3 regions of the Parabacteroides sp. AF17-28 genome follow, and region 2 is predicted to be linked to each of the others. Evidence: riboswitches for the same ligand, from Rfam matches in the RefSeq annotation. Region 2 holds a riboswitch; each other region holds the start of a gene.
The links. A riboswitch is a leader RNA that binds a small molecule or an ion and turns the genes downstream of it on or off. The one in region 2 is predicted to bind thiamine pyrophosphate.
Positions count from the first base shown of each region.

Region 1 (6,700 bases), on a different contig from region 2:
CGGAGAAACTCCTTTTGACTGGAACAAGTGGAAATTCAATTTCGGAGCCGGACTCCGTTTCCAGATGCAGCCGGGAAAGAATTTCAGGCTGGATATCGGCAAAGAGCCCGGACAACCGGGTATGCAGGTCTATATGAATATGACGGAAGCATTCTGATCAGAACGACAGTCGCATCATAAAACGAACGCCCTTCGTCTGGATACCCGGATTATCACGATAGTTCAGACGCCAGACATAATCCAGACGAAGGAACTTTAAGATGTTTTCCACACCGACACTGGCTTCCATATAAGGCGCTTTTCCCAATGTATAAGTATCGTCGGGGAAGAGATATAAGCCGTCTCCACCATTCATCGGATTATTCTTTTCAGTCAGATGTCCCCACAAGCCGCGGAAACAGAAAACTTCCCTCCATTTCAACTTCTTTATCATCGGTATGCGGTTCAACAGGTTACCATTCATGTAATAAGTTAAATCCCAGGAAGCATATTCATCGTTGATAAACTCCATCGCGTTCATATTCGTATATGACTCCGGCTGGATCGTATAAGAAAGGTTGGCATTCGGCAAGATCAACAATGGATAAGGTACTTTGTTCCAGACTTTTCCCGCTTTGGTTATAATATCGATATAACCGAAAGCCGAGAACCAGAAACGTTTCTGAATGCCGATATCCGTACGCTGGTAATCGTACGACGACCCCAACAGGTTTTTCTTCGCCATCACATGGCTGAAATTGAAGATCAGCGCATCGAAAGTAATCGGGTAACGAAGGTTACGCGTCTGATAGAACTTCTCATCCTTTGCATAACGGAATTTCAGTTCCAACTCCGTCATGTCATAACTCTTAGTGGGTGTTATAATCCCATCCGGACCAATACGGTCGAATACAGCATACTCGGTAGCATATTCACGGCGGTTACGGACAACAGCCCCATAAGCCAAACCATTATAATGCTCATGATAGTAAGTCAACTCGGCCTGCCGCAAATAAGTGGCACGCGTATCTTTCTGACGTTTCCACGCCAGGAACATATTATCTTTGCTGGCATACATATATTGCTGTCCCAACTGGTTGATGTCGTACATGTATTCCAGACGGATCGAGTTCAACGGGAACTCCTTACGATATTCCTTACGGTCGTTGAACGAATATTCGACAAGAGCGTCATATTTCAGTTTTTCATCTTTTGTCCCATACGCCATATAGCCGTCAAAGAACAAGTTTTTACTGAATGCCGTCGTCGTTGTTCCTCCCACACGGAAGCGGGCTCCTTCGATCGCATTACCACTGATCGCCGTATTCATCGGACCAAACTCGAATTTACTTTTCAACGGGTCCTTATTGGTCGGGATATAACCGGAAACGAGGATCGATACGACCTGTTCCGTTATGTAAAAGATCGGAACGGAGCGGAATTTTGCCATCAGCTTCTCGACGGAATTGGGATTCTTCTTAATCCCCTCTTCCGGACGGTTGCTTATCCAGAATTCATCCGTCTGCCGATACGCTTCTTTCAGCGTAATAACAGGCGCACTCTCCTTGAACACCTGGGCCTGTTCGGCATCCGGCTCCTCAAACGACTGGTTGCTGTAAACATTCAGGCGCCGCGCATACATTCCTTTAGACTTTTCGCTTAACTTGAAATTGACATTGATATCGTCTTTCGTAATGATACGGGTACTGTCCGGCGTACGTTCGAACGTCTGTTCGATTGTCATTCCGGATACGAAGTTCAAGTTGATATCTTTGGGAACGTTAAGGATCGCTTTCTGCACAAAGAACGTGGAGTCGAGCGTGACAAACAGATGCCCGGTAAAACCGAATGTCTCCGAATTGAAGGGGACAAACCCCAGATCAACGCAGTTCCGCCCGTTCACCTCCAACGTGTCGAGCAGATAATATTTGTAATAGTTCGGTCCGATTGTGGAAAGCGGGCTTACAAACCGTTGCAGAAACAAAGGAATATCGTTTTTAAAGATATCGACTTCCCGGAAAACCTCGTTCAGGAACTGCTGGATACCGTCGCGGGAGAATATTTCATCCACACCGGATGCTTTGCTGCCTTTGACAACCCGTTTTTCCGACTTCGGCTCTTTGCGATAATATACCGTTTCGACCTTTTCCCTTTCCGAAACCGGTAGAATAGTCGTACCGACATCAAGTGTATCGACAAAATCAACCAGGAAATCAAACTTGCCCGGCTTTCCGTCTTTTTTAGGTTTAGGATGGAAATCGTTCATCGCAAAGACCATCTTCTCATACTGATCGTATTGAAAATAGTCATGATTACGAGGGTCATTGCTTTCACGTGAAGCAATCACCTGTTTTACAAAGGTCACAGCCGGATTCTCCTTTTTGCTGTATTTCTCCTTTTTCGGCTTGACAACGACCTCATTCAACGCGATTCCGTTCGGCGCTAATTGTATTTTCAGATTATTGGTCCTGCCCGGAGTGACTCCCACTTCTTTTGTATCATATCCCAGATAGGAAACAACCAAGGTTCTGTTGGCATTCGGAGTAGAGAATGTGAAATTCCCGTCCCCGTCAGTTGCCGTTCCTATCGTCGTTCCTTTGAATATAAGAGATACATAAGGTAATCCTTCCCCAGTAATCGAGTCGGTCACTATTCCTTTTATTATCGTATTCTGTCCATTTGCTATCCATACCACAAATAAGGATGCCAGCAAAAAAACAATCTTTTTCCCCATCACAATTTTCTATCCTTAGATTTTTACTTTATCCCTAATTAAACGCTGCAAAAGTATAACAGTTTATTTTTACAGAGTGTTCCAAAACGTGCACATAATCTTCCAATTGAAAAAAATTCTTTCTACCTTTGCCTGTTGAAAGGGGTGCCATACTGTAAACGGGCTGAGATTATACCCTGTGAACCTGATGCGGGTAATGCCGCCGTAGGAAAAAACAGACAAGGCTTTTCCCTCCTTTTTTATATATAAATGAAAACAAACACAATGTTTCGCTATCCGGTAGCACTCACAATTGCCGGCTCAGACAGCGGCGGCGGTGCAGGAATACAGGCGGACCTGAAGACATTTTCAGCATTAGGCGTATTCGGAGCTTCTGTAATAACATCCATTACCGCCCAGAATACAACGGGTGTAAGGGGGATACAGGCTGTTTCGCCGGAAATAGTGGAAGGACAGATAAATGCCGTATTCGAGGATATAACGGTCGATGCCGTAAAAATCGGGATGTTGCATAACCGGGAAGCTGCCAGGATTGTAGCCTGTGCGATCGACCGTTTTTCGCTTTCAAAAGTAATTCTCGACCCTGTCATGATTTCGACAAGCGGCAGCAAGCTGATGGAAGACGAGACGATCGAAGTCATTGTAAACGAATTGTTCCCTAAGGTCATGTTAGTGACTCCGAATATAGACGAAGCTGCTTTCCTGTCAGGCATGCCGATACGGAATGAAGAAGAGATGGAAAAAGCCGCTCAAGAGCTTTTAGCCCGGGGATGCCGTTCCGTCCTGATGAAAGGCGGCCATCTGGAGGGAAGCGAAAGGGCCGATATCCTGTTCACGAAGGATGCAGCCCCTCTCCGACTGGTTGTCCCGGCTGTTCAGACACAAAACACGCATGGCACGGGATGCACACTGTCTTCCGCAATTGCTGCTTATATGGCTTTGGGAAAAGAATTGCCGGATGCCGTAAGCTTGGCAAAAGAGTACGTAACAGCCGCTCTCGAGGCCGGTGCCGATGTGCAAACCGGACACGGGCATGGACCTATGAACCATCTGTTCGCTCCCGTTCCGTTGATAAAAATAAAAGCATGAAAAAGCTGATTGTAATCACGACACCGGGCTTCTTTCCGGGAGAAAACATCATTCTCACCCGGCTTTTTGAAGAAGGAATGCAATCTCTCCACCTGCGTAAGCCGGAAGGAAAGATTGACGAACTGCGCCGACTGCTGGATAAGATACCGACCGTCCACTATCCGAAAATCGTGCTCCACGACTGCTTTTCGCTGGCAACAGATTACGGCTTGGGGGGCGTGCACCTGAACCGGCGTAACAGCCTGGCGCCATCCGGCTTCAAGGGGACGGTCAGCCGTTCCTGCCATTCCATCGAGGAAATCCGACACTACCAGTCGCTCGACTATCTCTTCCTGAGCCCTATCTTCCGGAGCATCTCGAAAGAAGGATACGGAAGCGGTTTTGCAATGGAAACCTTACAACAGGCCTCCGATGCCGGAATCATAAACGAAAAGGTTTTCGCCCTTGGCGGCATAGACCTCGCCACTCTCCCGTTGCTCCGCCCTTTCCGTTTCGGAGGAGCGGCCGTGTTGGGCGCGCTTTGGGGAGAACGTCCGTCGACAGACAAACAGGATATTATTATCACACAATATAAAAAACTACAAGCATGGAATTAGACAATTATTTAGAGAGCTGCGCCGGCAGAGGCCGGTATGCTTGTTTCACCGGCCAAAACCGACTTATGTTCATCACGCATCGTACAAACAAATATACAGAGCTGGATGAGATCAAGATGGTAATCAAAGGCGGTTGCAACTGGGTTCAGCTCCGCATGAAAGACAATCTGAACCTTGAAGTCGCCAAAGAAGTTTCGCACTTCACCCTGTTCAAAGGCGGTTTAGATTGTGTCTGCTGCCTGGACGACAACCTGGAAATGGCAATCAAAGCCGGTATCCATTGCGTCCATTTAGGGAAAAACGACATGCCGGTATCAGAAGCCTGGCGGATCATCATCGAAAAAGGCTTGGACGACCTTTTCCTTGTCGGCGCAACGGCAAACACCTTCGAGGATATTTTGAAGGCGGACCGGGAAGGCGCTTCTTACATCGGCCTGGGGCCGTACCGTTTTACCGAGACGAAAAAGAACCTGAGCCCCGTGTTAGGATTGGAAGGATATCAAAAAATCATGGAACAATATAGGGAAGCCGGTCTCGAAATTCCTATCTTTGCCATCGGAGGCATTCAGTTTGAAGATATTGCCCCCTTGATGGAAACAGGGATAGAAGGTATCGCCGTCTCCGGAGCGATCATCAATGCCGATGATCCGGTGGAAGAAACACGCCGTTTCATCAGGGAGATCAACAAACACAAGCCGGACCCTTGCAGGGACGATTCAGAAATATAAAAAACATACAATACAATGGCAAGTAAAAACAGAATACGCATTACCTATCCTTCATCGGAAAAGATCTATGTTCCCGGCAGCATCCACAAGATAAATGTGGGCATGCGCAAGATCAAGATACTGGATACCGTCACGCGTGGTGAAGACGGAGAACTGATCCACAAAAAGAACAATCCCGTAATCGTTTACGACACCAGCGGTCCGTTCTCGGACGCTAAAATCACAGTCAATACGCAGAACGGCATTCCCCGCATCCGCGAATCCTGGTATGCAGGGCGCAAGGATCTGGTACAATTGGAAGAATTGACTTCCGACTACGGCCGCCAGCGTTTGGCAGACCCGTCGCTGGACGCCATCCGTTTCCCGAAACACCATCTGCCTTACCGGGCGAAGCCGGGCAAGAACATCACCCAGATGTATTATGCAAAAAAGCGTGTGATCACACCCGAAATGGAATACGTGGCAATCCGCGAGAACCAACAAATCGAAGCCCTCGGCCTGAAATCCTATATCACACCGGAATTTGTGCGCAAGGAGATTGCCGCCGGACGCGCCATCATCCCGGCAAACATCAACCACCCGGAAGCCGAACCGATGATCATTGGCCGGAAGTTCCTGGTCAAGATCAACACGAACATCGGAAACTCCGCCCTTTCGTCCGGCATCAACGAAGAGATCGAAAAGGCCGTATGGAGTTGCAAATGGGGAGGCGACACGCTGATGGACCTTTCCACCGGCAACAACATCCACGAGACGCGCGAATGGATCATCCGCAATTGCCCTGTGCCGATGGGAACAGTCCCTATCTACCAGGCTTTGGAGAAAGTGGACGGAAAAATCGAAGACCTGAGTTGGGAGATTTACCGCGACACGCTGATCGAACAGGCCGAACAAGGCGTCGACTACTTCACCATCCACGCCGGCCTGCTGAAGAAACACGTCGAACTGACGCAGACGCGTCTGACCGGTATCGTTTCACGCGGAGGCTCGATCATGGCCAAATGGATGCAGATTCATAATGAAGAGAACTTCCTTTATACCCATTTCGCCGAAATCTGCGAAATCCTGAAGATGTATGATATTGCCGTCTCGATCGGCGACGGTCTCCGTCCGGGTTCCATCTATGATGCCAATGATGCCGCCCAGTTTGCCGAACTGCATACGATGGGCGAGTTGACACAGATCGCCTGGGACCAGTTCGTACAGGTCATCATCGAGGGACCGGGCCACGTCCCCATGAACAAGATACAGGAGAATATGAAAGAACAGCAATATGCCTGCCACAACGCTCCGTTCTACACATTAGGCCCGTTGACAACCGATATCGCACCGGGTTACGACCATATCACATCCGCAATCGGAGCCGCCCAGATCGCTTGGCACGGGACGGCGATGATCTGCTACGTCACCCCGAAAGAACATCTCGGGCTGCCGGACAAGGAAGACGTCCGTACAGGTGTTGTCGCCTATAAGATTGCCGCCCATGCCGCCGACCTGGCCAAAGGGCATCCCGGCGCACAAGTGCGCGACAATGCCTTGAGCAAAGCCCGCTTCGAGTTCCGTTGGAAAGACCA
Region 1 is NZ_QUGV01000004.1:80,445-87,144, forward strand. Features, by position in the region: gene DWW90_RS03890 (BamA/TamA family outer membrane protein) at 1-157, shown strand, start outside; gene DWW90_RS03895 (DUF5686 and carboxypeptidase-like regulatory domain-containing protein) at 158-2,713, opposite strand; TPP riboswitch at 2,844-2,941, shown strand; gene thiD (bifunctional hydroxymethylpyrimidine kinase/phosphomethylpyrimidine kinase) at 2,963-3,802, shown strand; gene DWW90_RS03905 (thiamine phosphate synthase) at 3,799-4,398, shown strand; gene DWW90_RS03910 (thiamine phosphate synthase) at 4,389-5,126, shown strand; gene thiC (phosphomethylpyrimidine synthase ThiC) at 5,142-6,700, shown strand, end outside.
Region 1: linked by a shared signal. The riboswitch ahead of thiD (bifunctional hydroxymethylpyrimidine kinase/phosphomethylpyrimidine kinase) and the one ahead of DWW90_RS15140 (sulfide-dependent adenosine diphosphate thiazole synthase) in region 2 are both predicted to bind thiamine pyrophosphate.

Region 2 (6,700 bases):
TGGGCCGCCATCACACGGCCGCTTGTTTTGATCACATCCGTGAAAGCGCCCGGTTCCACCTTATGCGTCTTCAGCCCGACTGCTTCCGCAAGCGCCTTTTTAAAGGATATTTCTCCGGCATGTCCTCCACCGGCTTCTTCATGTGCATGATCATACCCTTCGTGTTCATGGTCATGCCCCTCATGATCGTGATCATGTCCTTCTTCATGCTCGTGAGCTTCGTGTTCGTGCTCTCCGTGAGTCGCAGTATTCCCACTGCAACCCGCTAACAGGTAGGCGAAAATCACCCACACTAAATATATCTTCTTCATTCTGATAGATTTGTCTAATGTATATTCGATAATAAATAATAAGGATAGAAGGTTGCATCAAAAGCGGGAATTAACACTCTTGACACGACTTCACTCAATCATCAATTATACATAGAACGGAGGCGCACGAAGCCCTGACGCAGATATTATCCACGTATCATGCAGGGACTCGATGTAAAAGGACCGGTCTTTCTCAAATAAGAGTTTATAGAATACCGGAACAGGAGGATTTATATAGTCAAAAAGTACAAGCAAGGGGAACAGATATTGACTTGCATCTCCATCTGTCGTATGTGAAAAGATAGATGTATAGAGCGCGATGTTATGCCCGTTACAGCCGCAGTCATGCGATTGCGAACTGCCATGCCCACCATGAGCCGCTTCGGTCGACAACGATTTATAGCACGGCAACCCGTTACTATGGTGATGATGCGGCACAACGACCGACAGTAGCACCACGATACTAACAAGCAGCATCACATACTGATATATTTTCCGTTTCGCTCTCATACTTAGTGATGCAAAAATAAGAAGTTTTTCATTACTACACAATTATACATCTAAAGAATAAGGCCAATTTGACTCTCATAATTGACTTTTGATTCATTTTTATTTCATTTTTCGGAACAAAAGAGCTCTTTCTTGCGTTATAAGAGTAAATACTACATATACATATTTAATAGGGAGAAATAAAATGACAACAGATGTACTCAACAATAATCTGATAGAAGCGTTAAAAATGAAAATTCCCGATGGTTCAAATCTCGCAAATGAATTAATGGACATTTTATACATCGGGAAAGAAGCTGTCTACCGCAGATTAAGAGGCGAGGTACCTTTTACATTAGCAGAAGCAGCCACCTTATCAAAAAAATTAGGCGTTTCACTGGACCAGGTCGTCAGTGCTGGTTTTACAAATAATACCATGTTCAATCTGAACTTTTTGCATTATTCAGAACCACTAAAGACCTACTCATCTATCATCAGGCATTACACGGAAGTATTGGAAACTATAGCCGGTGATCCTGAATCCGATCTTTGCACAGCATCCAATATGATACCGCAAGCGTTTTATCTGAGATATGAATATCTTTCACGCTTCCGCCTGTTCAAATGGATGTATCAGCATGAGAAAGTAAACTGCGTTAAAAACTTCTCCGAACTTCAACTGACGGAAGAACTGGCCGATGCACAAAAAAAATTTGTCAACATCTCCCAAGAAATCGAGACGACCAATTACATATGGGATCAATTGATCTTCAAACACCTGGTCAATGATATCAAATATTTTCAGGATATACATTTAGTCACGGAAGAAGAAGTTGCAAAACTGAAAGAGGAACTTTTTCATTTGCTTGACGAACTGGAAGAGATTGCAACCATCGGCAAGTATCCGATTAGCGGAAAGAACGTTAATATCTATATTTCGAATATTGATTTCGAAGCGACTTACAGCTACGTCAGCATGAAGAATTTCGAATTCGGGATGATTCGCATCTTCTCGATCAACTCGATCTCTTCTAAAGACAAGGAGTTCTGTCAGAGCCAGCGGGAATGGATCAAATCTCTCAAACGCTTCTCGACCAACATATCGGTGAGCGGAGAAATACAACGCATCCAGTTCTTCAACGCACAACGGGAACATATCAAAATGCTCTGAAAGAGCATTTTGATAGTTGAAAGTGTTAACCGATTTTCGCACAGATAAGTTCAGCCGCTTTCTTTCCGCTCATCAGCATACCGCCGAAGATCGGTCCCATACGGAAACTACCGCTTACACCATTGGCAGCCATACCGGAAACGAACAATCCCGGATAGATTTCCTTTGTATTCTCGACAGTCGTAGATTCGCCTAACTCGACGTTCAACGAACGTTCGCCGATCACACCGCCGGTCGGAGTGTTCAATTTAATATCGTTCTTGCGGGCAACTACGCGGGCAATTTCGCAATCGTGACCTGTTCCTTCCAGAACAGCCTTTGCCATGATCGTCAGCGGGTCCACATGCATACCTTCACGGATAACCGGAGCCCAATTCACAACCACGCCGGCTACGGCGTCGTTATGGAACACAACGTCTTCTACAGAATAGCAGTTGAAAATAGTTGCACCGGCCTTCGTTGCGTTATAGATCAAGGCAGAAGTGGTGTGTACGGAGTCCATAATATAAGTACCGTTACCGGCATCCTTATAGCTAACGCCCAACTCTTTCACGATCGGCATGGCTTCTTCCTGCACGACGATGTCGTTAAACATCATGGCGCCGCCCCACATACCTCCACCGGGAGCCAGTTTACGGTCGAACAAAGCAACTTTCTTTCCGGCTTTAGCCAGGTAATAAGCGGCAACAATACCGGAAGGACCACCGCCTACAATAGCGACATCAATAGACAAATTACTCTTCAACTTCGCAAAGTAAGAGTCAATAATTCCTGTTGAAACAATCTGTTCCATACAAAATAATAATTAGAGTTTAAACATCGGGAAGCACATAGAGGTAACGCTCCCCTTTATTTAGCAATTCTACCTTTTCCCTTCACGGCATTACCCGGGCAGGTTCTATGGGTATAATCTCAGCCTGATAGTAAGGCACCCCTATGATAAGTCGGTTGCAAAGATAATAAATTATCCGAAATGCGGCGGGCGTTTATTCATTTTCCGTTCTACAAAACTTTTCATAAACTCGACTGTTTCGTCCACTCCCAACACGGAAACATCAATCGAGAAGTTATAGCTCGAGGCAACTCCCCACTCTTTATTCGTATAATAGTTATAGTAGGCAGCACGCGATTTGTCGGTTTTTGTCATCAACTCTTCCGCCTGTTCCACCGTAACATGCTGGTTTTCGATAATCCGCTGGATCCGGTTTTCTTTGTTGTTATGGATAAAGAAACTCAAACAATCCGGATCGTCGCGCAAGATATAATCGGCACATCGGCCCACAATTATGCAAGAACCTTTCTCCGCCAAGTTCCGGATCGCATCACTCTGGTAGAGGAACAAACGGTCGTTAGACAACACATCGGCATACGGAGGAAACAGCCCCATATAGGAATAGCCCATCGTAAAAGCGTATGCCAGCCCACTGGATGCCCGTTCGTCAGCCTTCTCAAAAAACTCTTCACTGAGCCCGCTCTCCTTGGCAGCAATCGCCATCAGTTGTTTGTCATAATAGGCAATACCCAGCGCCTTTGCCAACTTCTGCCCTATCTCGCGGCCACCACTGCCAAACTGCCGGCCGATGGTGAGTATGATTTTATTGTCGTCCATAATTATTTCTATTTATCTGCATTCTCTTCTAATGCATCTTTCTCTAAATCTATTATAATGCGATCAATTTCATTCTGTAATTGAGGAACATTTACTTTTACGATACGAAGAATTATTTCTGCATCCACATTAAAATACTGATGTGCAATTATATCACGCAGCCCCATCACATTCCGCCAGCTTATTGCCGGATATTTTGAGAAAAGAGATTTATGTGTATACTTATCAATATTCTTTACTGCTTCACCAATAGTAACCAACAACATACAAATACTATCCAATCTCATCATCCCATCAGGAGAATGAGTAAAATCATCAGCTGTATTTACAGGTATAGAACGAGTAACAATCGTACACAACGAATCTCTGATTTGTTTAAATAATAATAGAACTTCTTCCTTACACATATATCCCGTCCCTCTCTATATTTCTTTTTAGTAAGATATTCATATTATCACGAAGACGAATTATGTCGATCTTACAGTTCAGCAATTCTTCTAATTCGTATTTAATATTTAGAAGAATAAAGCCATCCGGCTCCTTCATCTCTACACAAACGTCCAAATCGCTATCTATATTTTGTTCATTACGGGAAACAGAACCGAATATTCCCAAACGGATAATACCATATCGTTCGGCCATCTGTTGTTTATAACAGCGAAGTAGTTCCAGATATTCTGCTCTTGTCCTCATACTTACATTGAATATTAGTTTATCTAAATAGTATGTGTTGTCACAAAGATATACATTTTTTATTTAGCACGAAACTTCCTGAACTGGTTTATTAATACAACAGCGGTCACGGCGGTAGCAGTCGCATCGGCAATCGGAATACTGATCCAGACGCCCAACGTGCCAAGCCAGGGAGGAAGAATCAGCAGGCAGGGTACGAGGAACAGCAACTGACGCGTCAACGAAAGAAAGATCGCCTTTTTCGACATCCCGATAGAAAGGAAAAAGTTCGTCGCCACCATCTGGAATCCGACAATCGGAAAAACGGCAAAGACGATATGCAAGCCTGATACAGCCGCCGCAATCAACTCCGGATAGGTTGTAAACATACGGACAATCATCGAAGGGAACAGCTGGCAAAGCAGAAAACCTGTTGTTGCCACCCCGATCGCCCACTTCATCGTCAGCTTCGTCACCTCCGTCACACGCGGATAGAGGCGGGCACCGAAATTATAACCGGCAATCGGTTGCATTCCCTGGTTGAATCCCATGATAATCATAATAAAAAGAAATATAATCCGGTTCACGATCCCGTATGCCCCGATCGCCATATCGCCCCCATGTTCTTTCAGCCCCCGATTAATCAGGATTACGATCAAACAAGCGCAAAGGTTCATCAGGAAAGGCGACAGCCCAATGTAGAGGATGCCTTTCACAATCTCATTCTTCAGTCGGAAAATGCCCTTTTTAAAATGCAAAAGTTGTGTCGGCCGGGAGAAATGGATCAATTGTCCGGTCAGGGAAATAACCTGCGAGATAACCGTTGCCCACGCCGACCCCTTGATTCCCCAGCCGAAACCGAAGATAAAGAGGGGATTCAACACACAGTTGATCACCACGGATGCCAGCGTTGCATACATAGCCATCTTCGGAAAGCCGGAAGAGCGCAGGACTGAGTTCAGTCCTAAATACATATGCGTCACCACATTCCCCATCAGGATCACTTTCATGTAATCGCGCGCATACCCGATCGTATTCTCACTCGCTCCGAAGAAATAGAGGATAGGATCGAGAAACATCATGAAAGCCAGCGTAAACGCAAGTCCCAACACCACATTCAGCACCAGCACGTTTCCCAACACCCGGTTCGCCCCCTCGTAATCCTTTTGCCCTAACTTCACAGACACCAGTGTGGAAGCCCCCACCCCGACCAGCGAACCGAAAGCGGCAGCCAGATTCATCAACGGAAAGGTCAGGGCAAGGCCCGAGATCGCTAACGCCCCGACGCCATGTCCGATAAAGATACTGTCAGCCATATTATAGAGCGAAGAGGCCGTCATGGCAATAATGGCAGGAATGGCGTATTGCGTCAGCAGCTTGCTGATCGGCTCGGTACCGAGCACTAAAGGAGAATTCTGTTTAGTCATGCTGCAAAGGTACGCAGATTTAGAAAAAAAGGTTACTTTTGTTATCTTATAAAGTATAAAAATTATGGCGGAAAATTTAGTAATCAACGACGGAAGCAAAAAAGAACAATACGAAACACTGCTTCCTCAATTGAAAGCATTGACAGTCGGTGAGACTGACGCAGTGGCAAATATGGCAAATATCGCCGCCGCTCTCCGGCAGACATTCGGTTTCTTCTGGGTCGGTTTCTACAGAGTGATAGAAGACACGTTAATATTGGGACCATTCCAAGGCCCGTTGGCTTGCACGCGCATCCGCTACGGGAAAGGCGTATGCGGCACAGCCTGGAAAGAAGCCCGCACAATCATCGTTCCGGATGTCGATAAGTTTCCCGGCCATATCGCCTGCAACTCCGCCTCCCGTTCAGAAATCGTCGTGCCGGTCATCAAAGAGGCTAAAGTCGTTGCCGTCCTGGATATAGACAGTGATGCGCTTGGCACGTTCGATGAAACGGATGCCACTTATCTTGAAAAGATTTGTGCGGAAATTGCCCCTTAGCGGGGCCCGAGCACATAAAAAATCAATTACTCTTCATATAGATCACGGTAAACTCCTTACACCTCCGATTCTCTTGCTTTGCTTGCGCCAACGCATATTTTCCAAAAGGTTCAAAAATATCTAAACCTCTCCCTAACGATATAGACCAACCATTATCTGCAACGACACTTCTATCATGGGCAGCATCAAAAGAATATTTGAATTGCACTCCATAGCTTTGCAAATCCTCTGCTATATCATCCAATACATCTATCATTTCAGGGATGCCGCTATCTTCATTTTGTGTCTTTAAAACAATATCCAGCAACTCCGGATGAATATTCGTATCAATCAGCATTTGAATAAAATCCAATAAATTACGAATCTGATAAGGCAAACGGATAAATGGATCTGTAATTGTAATTTGTTTAGCATCTTTCAAATAATCAGCAAATAGGGAACGATAACTAATACCCTTTTGATTCAAACGAATATTAATTTGTT
Region 2 is NZ_QUGV01000022.1:36,059-42,758, reverse strand. Features, by position in the region: gene DWW90_RS15155 (efflux RND transporter periplasmic adaptor subunit) at 1-311, opposite strand, end outside; gene DWW90_RS15150 (DUF6769 family protein) at 417-821, opposite strand; gene DWW90_RS15145 (hypothetical protein) at 1,006-1,971, shown strand; gene DWW90_RS15140 (sulfide-dependent adenosine diphosphate thiazole synthase) at 1,997-2,764, opposite strand; TPP riboswitch at 2,824-2,917, opposite strand; gene DWW90_RS15135 (AAA family ATPase) at 2,936-3,580, opposite strand; gene DWW90_RS15130 (DUF86 domain-containing protein) at 3,589-3,987, opposite strand; gene DWW90_RS15125 (nucleotidyltransferase family protein) at 3,980-4,273, opposite strand; gene DWW90_RS15120 (MATE family efflux transporter) at 4,333-5,679, opposite strand; gene DWW90_RS15115 (GAF domain-containing protein) at 5,744-6,217, shown strand; gene brxL (BREX system Lon protease-like protein BrxL) at 6,240-6,700, opposite strand, start outside.

Region 3 (6,700 bases), on a different contig from region 2:
ATAGCCAATGAAACTTCTTCAGGACGAAGATAAACCTCTGCCTTATGTTCTTCTTCGTTCACTCGTATAGAGGAAATTTTAGCCGGGCTTAATGCACGCTGGATAAACAGCGATACATTGGATGTATAATTAATTACATCGATATTCTCGTTTCTCAGCTCGCGAACGATACCGTGAATACGGGAACCCTTCATTCCGACGCAGGCGCCAACCGGATCGATACGGTCGTCGTACGACTCTACGGCTACTTTTGCTCTCTCTCCCGGAATACGGGCTATTGCCTTGATAGTGATCAGACCATCATTGATTTCAGGCACTTCGAGTTCAAACAAACGCTGCAGGAATAATTTGTCTGTACGGGAAAGAATAATCTTCGGATTGTTGTTGTAATTATCCACCCGTTGTACGATTGCACGTACTGTCTCACCTTTGCGGTAAAAGTCTGTCGGGATCTGTTCTGTTTTCGGGAGCAGCAACTCATTACCCTCGTCATCCAGCAACAGGATTTCTTTCTTCCATACCTGATAAACATCGGCAGCAATGATGTTACCGATTTTATCTTTATATTTAGCAAATAAGCTGTCTTTCTGTAATTCAAGTATTTTTGAAGCTAACGTCTGACGCAGGTTCAAGATGGCACGACGTCCGAAGTCTGCAAAATGCACTTCGTCGGTTACTTCTTCGCCGACTTCGCAATCAGCGTCGATCTTACGGGCCTCAGTCAATGTCAGCTGAAGGTTAGAGTCTTCCAGTTCGTCATCTGCAACAACCGTACGGTTTCTCCAGATTTCAAAGTCTCCTTTCTCAGGATTGATAATTACGTCGTAATTTTCATCCGTACCGAACATTTTAGCGATCACGTTGCGGAATGAGTCTTCCAACACGCTGATCATCGTATCCTTATCTATATTCTTCAACTCCTTGAACTCAGCAAGTGTGTCAATCATACTGATTGTTTCCTCTTTCTTGGCCATAATCTTTTACTTGAATCTTATTAAGTATTTTGTATATTTTATTTCATCGAATGTATATGACTGGTCTTCCTGTACAGCCACCTTACGCTTGGCACCTTCGGGTTTTACCTGTTTTTCAACAGTTACGACTACCCCGTTTTCATCGGCCGATTTCAATACACCTGCCAACTTCGTACCGTTTTTAAGCAGCATTTCCACTTCATTGCCTATATTTTTCACATACTGGCGAAGCACTTTAAACGGAGATGTTATACCGGCGGAACCCACTTCAAGCTCGAAGTCTTCCGCATCCCGGTCCAGGTGACCTTCCACATAACGGCTCAACTCCACACAGTCGTCGATGCAAACACCCTCATCATTATCTATCTCTATGATAATCAGGTTACCCGGTTTAATTACTACGTCTACCAAATAATTGTCGGAAGAAGCTAATTTCTCTTCAACCAACTGACTTATTACGTCCTTTTCAATCATACACATACAGTTAAGAACAAAAGAAGGGGACTGCCCGCCCCCTCCTCATCTTCGCTTAATCGCCCGCAAATATACAAATAATCAATGAGTTTTCAAACAAATATTATTATTTCTTTCATATCCGTATCAGATATTGTAAGATTCCCTCTTTTTACGTTTCTTTGTACCCGAATTCAAAAGGGGTGCTTATGGTTCAATACCATAGGCTGAGAACATACCCATATTACCTGTACGGATAATGCCGGCGTAGGGAATTGAAAAACCAAGCCTTCCGGGCTTGCATGGTATATTTCTTCCGACACTCCTTTTCACCGTTCGTTTATTTTATTTAGGTTATCAAAAAAACAAAGGATGAAAAGTGTATTTATTTTAGCCTCATCATGGGCTGTACTGACTGCGCAGGGAATAACTGTCGAACCTGCCGATTCACTGAAAATTTCCAAAGACGTATCACTGGATGAAGTTGTTGTCACAGCAACCAAAGTCGCCAAAGGGACGCCTGTCGCCTACAGCGAGTTAACACAAGACGAACTGAAACGACGGAACGACGGACAAGGTATCCCCTACCTGATCCTACAATCACCGTCCGTTATCATGACTTCGGATGCCGGAACGGGTATCGGTTACTCCGGTTTCCGCATTCGCGGAACAGATGCCAACCGTATCAATATCACAGTCAACGGAGTACCCGTGAACGACTCGGAGTCGCATACCGTCTTCTGGGTGAATATGCCCGATTTCGCCTCTTCGGTTGACAATATCCAGATACAGCGCGGTGCCGGGACTTCTACCAATGGGGCTGCCGCATTCGGTGCAACCGTCTCTATGCAGACACAAAAATCGGAACTGAAGCCCTACGCCGAATATTCGGTATCAGCCGGCTCGTTCGGAACTGTCAAGAATACAGTCAAGTTCGGTACCGGACTTCTCAATGACCATTTTGTTTTCGACGCCCGTTATTCCAATATCCAAAGCGACGGCTACATAGATCGGGCCGATGCCAATATGCATTCCTACTTCGCATCGGCCGCCTATTACGGAGACAACACGCTGATTCGTTTCCAGACATTCGGCAGTATCGAAAAAACCTATCAGGCATGGACCGGTGTTCCGTCCTATATGCTGGATTCCAACCGCACATACAATCCCTGCGGTGAATATAAAGAGGATGGAGTGACCAAATACTACAAAAACCAGACAGACAACTATCGGCAGCAAAACTACCATCTGACCGCCAGCCAGCGCTTAAACGATCTCTGGAACATGAACCTGACTCTCCATTACACACACGGAGCAGGTTACTATGAAGATTATAAAGGCGGCGCTAAGTTTAAAAGCTACAAACTGAATCCTTATATCAACAGCCAGGGCGATACGATCACCAAGACCGATCTCGTTCGCCGCAAATGGCTGGAAAATGATTTCTATGGAGCCATCTACAGTGCCAATTTCCGGGGCGAACGCCTGCAATTCTCAGTAGGAGCCGCTATCAACCGTTATGACGGCAACCATTTCGGCCGCGTCATGTGGGCAAAACAATCGAACAGCCTTCCCGAACCTGATTATGAATACTACCGCAATACCGGCAATAAGCTGGATTATAATATGTACGCAAAGGCCAACTACCAGTTCCATCCTCACCTGAACGGCTACCTGGATATGCAATACCGAGGCATCCACTACACAATCAAAGGAAGTGACGATAAAGCCGGTGACAACGTAAATATCAATAAATACTGGAACTTCTTCAACCCCAAAGCGGGTATTAATTTCCAAAAAGACGGGCACAATGCTTTCGTCTCATTCTCCGTAGCCAACCGCGAACCCAACCGGGACAACTTCACAGAGGCCGGCCCGGACGAACGTCCGCAACATGAAACCTTATACGACTACGAAGCAGGCTATGGTTTCGGAAATTCCCGTTTTCACGTCGGTGCAAACCTTTATTTCATGGACTATAGCAACCAATTAATCCTGACCGGTAAGATCAGTGAAATCGGTGAAGCCCTTACCTCCAATATCAAAGACAGCTACCGCATGGGGATCGAGTTGACCGGAGGCGTGGAAATCGCCCGTTGGCTGGATTGGAGCGGGAACCTGACATTGAGCCGGAACAAAATCAAGAATTTCACAGAAAGCATCGAAGTGTACGAAACCCTCCCTAACGGCGATTGGGGCTATCAGCGTGAGGATCACAATAAGCTGGGAACGACCAATATCGCTTTTTCACCGGATATCATCGCCAACAGCATGTTCAACTTCAATTGGAAACAACTCAGTGCAAGCTTTAACTCCCAGTTTGTCGGACGCCAATATATCGACAATACTTCCAGCAAAGACCGCTCCATCGATCCTTACTTTGTAAGCAATCTGCGTGTCGGCTATGTCTTCAAGCCGAAGTTTATGAAAGAAATCGCTCTTGATGTCACAATAAACAATATATTTAACGAGCAATACGAGACGAATGCCTGGGTTTACTCAGCAATGGTCGACGGTGAGCGTTACAAAGAAGACGGCTATTTCACCCAGGCGGGGATAAATGCCATGGGCCGGGTAACATTCAAGTTTTAAACAATGGAACAATTATTGGAATATTTCGGAGTATTGACGGGGTTGCTTTATCTGCTTTTAGAGATCAGGCAGCACCGTGCCATGTGGGTAGTCGGCTTCCTGACCTCCCTGGTCTATGTGTTCGTCTTTTTCTTTTCAAAAATATATGCCGACATGGGGTTGAACATCTATTATGTCGCCATCAGCATATATGGCTTTTGGCAATGGACCCGTAAAAAAGCAATAAACGAGGAAAAAACAAATCAGAACGCCCCGGCGAATGAAGCAATCCTCTACCGCAACATGACGTTCCCACTTCTTACGGGAATAATCCTCGCAATCCTTGCAATTTATGCCTTGCTCTATTATATCCTGCATAATTTCACCGATTCGCCTATCCCTGCCGGTGATGCGTTTACCACTGCCGTCGGGATCGTCGCCACCTGGATGCTGGCCCGCCGGATCATCGAGCATTGGATATTCTGGATCATCGTCAACTGCGTATCCGTCTATCTTTATTACCTGCGTGGACTATACCCCACCATGTTTCTATATATTTGCTATGCCATACTGGCTGCAGTCGGATTATACACCTGGAAAAAGAAAGGAATAAAAACAAATGATAGCACCTTATAATTGCGTCGTCATCGCAAACGGCAATTTTCCGCAAACCACTTTGCCGCTCCGCCTGCTGCGCGAAGCCTCCGTCATCATAGCCTGCGACGGAGCCGTACAGGCTTTGCATGATGCAGGCATCACCCCGACAGCCATTGTCGGTGATCTGGACAGCATTCAACCCCGCTTCCGGGAACTGTATGCCGGCCGTATCCACATCGTAGAAGACCAGGAAATCAACGACCTGACAAAATCCGTCCGTTTTGCCCACCAATCCGGAGAAAAAGAGGTCCTGATATTAGGAGCCACCGGGTTACGCGAAGACCATACACTGGGCAACATTTCCCTGTTGGCTGATTATGCCTCCCTGTTCGACCGTGTGGAAATGCTTTCGGACTATGGCATCTTCACCCCCATCCGGCAAACAACAACGCTGGACAGCCACCCCGGGCAGCAAGTATCCCTTTTCTCCCTCTCCCCCTGCGGCAGGATAACAACATCCGGTCTCCGCTGGCCGATAAACGACCGCCAGCTGACAGCTTGGTGGCAAGGGACTCTCAACGAAGCGACAGGAGACAGCTTCACCATCACCCTTTCGCCCGGCAGCCAGGTCTTAGTCTACCGCACCCTGTAAACGAATAGTTCATTTCTAAGAAAAAGTGAACTATCCCGTTCCCGCGCTTGACGCGGGATCGCATTAAAACCGACCGTATAAACAACTGATTGATAAGGACTGTTCTATTGCGGCCCCGCGTCAAGCGCGGGGACAGGGCAGTTTTGGCACATCCCTAAGCTCAAAAACCGTTCGTTGAAACGAAACGGCAAAAGAGAGCCTGCGGCGGAGGGCTTATTGTATAAAACGCGTTTTTCAGGGTAAAAAAACATCCGAAACCGAACAAATGCTAATCTACTTTTCTACTATCAAAAAGGGGCTTTTTCCTATGATCTGGCACCTTATCGCCATGAAGAGGGACTTTATCGCTCTGATCCGGAACTTTGTTGCCCCGAAGTCGGACTTCATATAGTACGAAGTCAACCTTCAGAGCGCTGAAGCGTTACTTCAAGGGAATTTTCTGCGCACCTCACAGCAATAAGCCTCCAAAATTTCCTTAGGATATTTGGAACGCGGTTCGTCTTTGCTCGCAAATATTCGATTCTCCGGGAGTTAAGGTTTATCACATTGCCGGTGTTTTCGTCTTTCGGTAATCAAATTGTAGGCTTTTTGGTATGGGCTCGGCACTTCATTTTCTCTGTTGTCATCCGAGCCGGTTAAAACCATGAAAAAAGTCAATCCAAAATCGATCAAGATTTCGAACGAAATAGAAAAACAGTCGAAACAGGGGGTTAATGTATATTTTTCAATTTACAGAAGGTCCAAAACTAAGAAAAAGTGAGCTATCCCGGACAAAAAAAGTCCCGAAGGGGATCTAAGATCAGCCTTCGGGACAAAATACACCCTCAATTTTACAACTTAGTATTTATTCAAGCCTCACGGCTGTTTAATAAAGTTCTCTTTATACCTTTTATGCAGGTAATCTATTTAATTGAGAAGCTTTCCATTCAGGAAAACCATCAATATTGGCATATACATGGAACTGTAATTTATCATCTGCCACCTTTTTCAGCTCTGTTTTAGGAGCCAGCGGCAAACACATATCATCTACAGCGAACAATGCTTTTAGCAAAACTACATCGTACCCGTCGCGAATTACCTCTTTCTGTAGTACCACCGGCACATTTAACCTTGCCAGATAATAAGCAGAACGTTCATACGCGCACCATGCATTACCTTCGAGATATAAGTAGACACCATCCTGGTTGTCTATCTCATTCATCAAAACTTTTTCGACATCTGCTACACGTTCCATAATCTTACTTATTAAGTCCTCAATCTTTTTTATACGCAATCTCTTTATATGCAATAATTATATCGCAAAGATACAGGCTTATAAGTCAACCGCTGCGATGTAAAAGTATCAATTATACTACTCAAAGCTATCAAAGAGCTGATTATCGGCTTCTTTCTTGCGCAATTCGTCCAAATTGGCAGCTGCACCCTTCACTCCGGCTGCTTTTGCCTGTTCGAG
Region 3 is NZ_QUGV01000006.1:19,748-26,447, reverse strand. Features, by position in the region: gene nusA (transcription termination factor NusA) at 1-974, opposite strand, end outside; gene rimP (ribosome assembly cofactor RimP) at 981-1,448, opposite strand; TPP riboswitch at 1,617-1,718, shown strand; gene DWW90_RS05680 (TonB-dependent receptor) at 1,800-4,019, shown strand; gene pnuC (nicotinamide riboside transporter PnuC) at 4,023-4,634, shown strand; gene DWW90_RS05670 (thiamine diphosphokinase) at 4,618-5,247, shown strand; gene DWW90_RS05665 (hypothetical protein) at 6,137-6,481, opposite strand; gene DWW90_RS05660 (DUF3868 domain-containing protein) at 6,599-6,700, opposite strand, start outside.
Region 3: linked by a shared signal. The riboswitch ahead of DWW90_RS05680 (TonB-dependent receptor) and the one ahead of DWW90_RS15140 (sulfide-dependent adenosine diphosphate thiazole synthase) in region 2 are both predicted to bind thiamine pyrophosphate.